DNA from 2 places in the Enterobacter sp. N5-15 genome. Region 2 is predicted to be linked to the other one. Evidence: riboswitches for the same ligand, from Rfam matches in the RefSeq annotation. Region 2 holds a riboswitch; the other holds the start of a gene.
What was found. A riboswitch is a leader RNA that binds a small molecule or an ion and turns the genes downstream of it on or off. The one in region 2 is predicted to bind cobalamin.
Positions count from the first base shown of each region.

Region 1: it holds a riboswitch for cobalamin, as region 2 does, so the genes downstream of both, AC2TE5_RS07800 (cobyrinic acid a,c-diamide synthase CobB) here and btuB (TonB-dependent vitamin B12 receptor BtuB) in region 2, are expected to answer to the same signal.

Region 1 is NZ_CM170150.1:1,673,572-1,676,046, forward strand. It holds gene AC2TE5_RS07795 (GHMP family kinase ATP-binding protein) at 1-495, opposite strand, end outside; cobalamin riboswitch at 940-1,114, shown strand; gene AC2TE5_RS07800 (cobyrinic acid a,c-diamide synthase CobB) at 1,215-2,475, shown strand, end outside.
Region 2 is NZ_CM170150.1:4,697,402-4,699,876, reverse strand. It holds gene trmA (tRNA (uridine(54)-C5)-methyltransferase TrmA) at 1-963, opposite strand, end outside; cobalamin riboswitch at 1,068-1,243, shown strand; gene btuB (TonB-dependent vitamin B12 receptor BtuB) at 1,310-2,475, shown strand, end outside.

The sequences.
Region 1 (2,475 bases), 1.8 Mb from region 2:
ATCTGCCGTGCGCAGCGTTTGCGGACTTTCGAGAACAAGCAGGTCGAGATCGGGCTGGGCGTCGCAGGCAATCTGCGTTGAAGCGTCGTTATGATCGAAAAGGGTCAACTGGCGAAACACGGTACTGTCGGTGGGTTCGAGCGAAACGCAGAGCGCTGCCAGCGTGCTTTCGTCGAGCTGACGCCCCAGATGACGGGCGGTGGCGACGGCGGTGGCGGCAATATCTGCGGTGCTGCTGGCCATCCCTTTGGCTACCGGGATGGTCGAGTGCACGTCAATGCGGATATCCTGGCTTAGCTGCGCCGGATAGTGCCAGTGCTGCAGTAACCGCTCGACCATCGCGCGCGACAGCGGGCGTTCATCCGCCACGGGTGAGCCGTGGCTCACCTCAACGGTGCTGTACCATTCGACAGGGCAGGAGACCAGCTTCTCACTGCCCAATATCCAGCCCTGGATAAGCTCACCGCACGACGCGGGGCATTGCGCAACAGCCACCTTTTCACCTTTCTGGTCAGCAATTTCTGGAGCATAGTGTCATGAGGATATTCCTCTTACCTTGATATACCGCAAATTATAGCCTCCATATTATTCTGCGATCCTGCTGAACGCGTAATGCATCAATTAAACCACACGGCCCTGCGATGAATAGCAATATTATGTTATTGCCAGACTTTAATATCCTGATGAATTTTTATCACGATAAAATGAAAAAATATCAAGTGGTGCAATAACTTGTCGTAGCGCAATAAATATTGAGATTTTAAGCGTAATTATCTTTGCTTTTTATTTTTTGTGATAAAACGTTGAGTTATTGAGAAGGGCGCCAATTATTCTGACGCCACGTTTTACTCAGCATGGTTTTCATTTGCGGTTAAGTATTTGCCTAAGGTGAATTGAAACGCCGTAAATAGCATTGCTGTTTTGAGAACATACTCTTTCTCATAATGTAAGCCGACAGGTTTGCCACATTTGTGGTAGGGAAGGGGGTGACAATCCCCCGCAGCCCCCGCTGCTGTGATGCTGACGACCCCGTAATGACCACTGATCGCAAGATTGGGAAGGACGGGCGAGGAGGACGCTAAGCCAGAAGACCTGCCTGTCGGGAACGTTCAACAACTTCGGTGGGAAGTGGGTTGTACTGATGCATCATACAGTTGAAAGACTGGGACGACGTGTATCTATACCTCCCTACCACCCTGGACAGGATCGGGGTCATGGCGGCAATGCAGCACGCGTTTGTTCTGGCAGGTACCGGAAGCGGTTGTGGTAAAACCACGGTGACGCTGGGCCTGTTGAGTCTGTTAAAACAGCGTGGGCTACGCGTCCAGCCGTACAAAGTGGGCCCTGACTATCTTGATACCGGCTGGCATACCAACGTCAGCGGTACCTCCTCCCGCAACCTCGACAGCTTCATGCTTCCTGAACCGATACTCAACGCGCTGTTTTGCGAGCATATGCAGCAGGCGGATATCGCGGTCATTGAGGGCGTGATGGGGCTGTATGACGGCTACGGCACCGATCCGAACTATTGCAGCACCGCCGCGATGGCGAAACAGCTGGGCTGTCCGGTGATTCTGCTGGTGGACGGCAAGGCGGTTTCTACGTCGATTGCCGCTACCGTAATGGGCTTTCAGCAATTCGATCCCACCCTCAATATTGCCGGGGTGATTGTCAATCGCGTCAACAGCGAATCGCATTATCAGCTGCTCAAAACGGCCATTGAGCACTACTGCACGATCCCCGTGCTGGGCTATGTGCCGCACGTTGAGGGCGTCGGTTTGCCCGAGCGCCATCTTGGGTTGGTCACCGCCCGGGAGTCGGTCTCGGACCCGCAGACCTGGCAAAATTTTGCCGCCATTCTCGAACGTACGCTGGATATCGGGCAACTTCTCGCGCTCAGCCAGATGGCGTCGCTGCCGCAGGGCGCCTGGCCCGCGCTTCCTGACGGGGACGCCGGACGGGGGTTAACGCTCGCGATGGCCGATGACGACGCCTTCAGCTTCTATTACCCGGATAACATCACGCTGCTCGAACGTACCGGGGTCGACATTGTCCGCTTTAGCCCGCTGCGCGATAGCCGTTTACCTGACTGCCAGATGGTCTGGCTCGGGGGCGGTTACCCGGAGCTGCATGCGGCACGGCTTGCGGAAAACACCGCGATGCTCGCCAGCCTGCGGGAGGCGCACCGGCGCGGCGTGGCGATCTACGCCGAATGTGGTGGGCTGATGTACCTCGGCAGCACGCTGGAGGATAGCGAGGGGGTCACCCACCGGATGGCCAATATTATCCCCGGCCACAGCAGGATGGGTAAACGGCTGACCCGTTTTGGCTACTGTGAGGCGCAGGCGCGCCAGCCCACGCTGCTGGCCGATAGCGGGGAGGTGCTGCGCGGGCATGAGTTTCACTATTCCGACTTTACCCCGCAAACCCCCGCGGTGCTGGCGTGCCGCAAAGTGCGCGATGGCGTGACGATGC
Region 2 (2,475 bases):
GTACAAAATGCGCGGGTACGCCTGCACCATCTTCTCGGTTTCGCTGTCCAGGCCGCTGCGCGGCGGGTCGACAAAAATCGTCTCACACTGGTAGCTCTTCAGATCGATCCCTTCCAGGCGGTTAAACTGGCGTACGCCGTTCATGGCCTGCGTGAACTCTTCTGCGGCCATACGAACGATCTGCACGTTGTCGATATGGTTGGCGGCAATGTTGTACTGCGCGGCGGCCACCGACGGCTTGGCGATTTCCGTTGCCAGCACGCGATCGAAGTTACGCGCCAGCGCCAGCGAGAAGTTGCCGTTACCGCAGTAGAGCTCAAGCAGATCGCCCTTAGACCCTTCCGTCGCCTTCAGCGCCCACTCCAGCATCTGCACGTTCATCGCGGCGTTCGGCTGGGTGAAGCTGTTCTCGACCTGACGATACACCATCTCTTTACCTGCCACCGGCAGGCGCTCGTCGATGTAGTCCTGATCCAGCATGATTTTGGTTTTGGTCGCCCGGCCAATCAGGTGAACGTTGATGTTCTGCGCACGCAGCGCATCGCGCAGCGCTTCCGCCTGCTCGCGCCACTCGTCGTTAAGCGCTTTGTGATACAGCAGAGAGACAATCGCCTGATTGCTTTGCGTGGTCAGGTAGTCAATCTGGAACAGCTTGTTACGCAGTACCGGATTGTTGCGCACGCCGTCCATTATCAGCGTCATTAATTGGTTAATGAGCTCGCTCGCTGCCGGAAAGCTGTCCACGCGGATACGGGACTTCGTCTGCTGATCGAAAATGATGTGGTACAGGTCGTCACCGTCGTGCCAGATGCGGAACTCGGCGCGCATGCGGTAGTGGCTGACAGGAGAGCGGAACACCTCGGGAACGGGCGCGTTGAAAGGCGTCATCATACTTTGCAGGCGGACAACTTTCTCTGCCAGCTGCGCGTCGTACTGTTCTGTCGGGAGGTGTTCTGGGGTCATGATGCGTCCTGAGTGATAAAGAATTACGCGGGGATTGTAGGCATTGTTCAGGGGATGTCCAGATTTAATGGCCAATAGCTGTCTGGACATCTATACGTGTCTAATTGTAGCATTCTGTTTCCGGTCTCCTGAGAGTGAAAAGGGAATCCAGTGTAAATCTGGAGCTGACGCGCAGCGGTAAAGTCTGGCGGGATGAGCGTTGTAGACACTGTGAAAATGGGAAGTCTTCATCCTTATATAGCCACCTAGCCCGAAGACCTGCCGGGATCACGTCGCATTTGGTTTCATCATCGCGTGCTATCGATGAGGCCTGCGGCATCCTTCTTATATTGTGGATGCTTTAACAATGATTAAAAAAGTATCGCTGTTGACGGCGTTGTCCGTTACGGCATTTTCGGGCTGGGCGCAGGATAGCGCCGACTCGTTGGTGGTGACGGCAAATCGTTTTGAACAACCGGCAAAAACTGTTCTGGCGCCGACGTCCGTCGTAACGCGTGAAGATATTGAACGCTGGCAGGCAAAGAGCGTGGTGGAAATCATGTCGCGTCTGCCTGGCGTGGATATCGCGCAAAGCGGTGGAATGGGCTCGAACTCTTCAACGTTTATTCGCGGAACGGAATCTCGCCATGTGCTGGTGCTGATTGACGGTATTCCTTTGAATAACGCCGGGATCAGCAACGTTCCCGATCTGAGCCAAATCCCGACCTCGCTGATTCAGCGTATTGAGTACATCCGTGGTCCGCGTTCGGCCCTGTATGGCTCCGACGCGATTGGTGGCGTGATTAACATCATCACCGGACGTGATAAGCCGGGTGCAGAGATCTCAGCGGGCGTTGGCTCTAAGGGTTATCAGACCTATGACGGCGCTTTCCAGCAGGTGCTGGATAAAACCAAAATCACCATGGCAGGCAACTACACCTATACCCGTGGTTTTGACATCGCCGCAAAAGATGCGCCGCGCCAGCCTGACCGCGATGGCTTTATGAGTAAATCACTGTACGGCTCCGTGGAACAGCAGATTACCGACAGCGTGAGCGGCTTCTTCCGTGGCTTTGGTTACGACAACCGCACAGCGTATGACGGTTACGATCACTACGACGCCAACTTTATGGTGGATGGGCGACCTGATACTCGCCAGCTCTACAGCCAGAACTGGGATACCGGTCTGCGTTACAATCAGGGAATTTTCCAGTCGCAGCTGGTGGCGGGTTACGGTCGCAGTAAAGATCAGAACTATGATCCGAAGAAAGGGCGTTACGCTGATTCCGCCACCATGGATGATGTGAAGCAGTACACCACCCAATGGCTCAACACTGTGGAAGTCGGTCACGGCAACATCGGTGCAGGCCTGGACTGGCAAAAGCAGAAGACGCAGGCCGGAACGGGCTACCTGGATAAAGGCTACGAGCAACGCAATACCGGCGTGTTTGTTTCGGCGATGCAGCAGTTCAGCAGCGTGACGCTGGAGGCGGCGGCGCGTAATGACGACAACTCCAACTTTGGTAACCATGG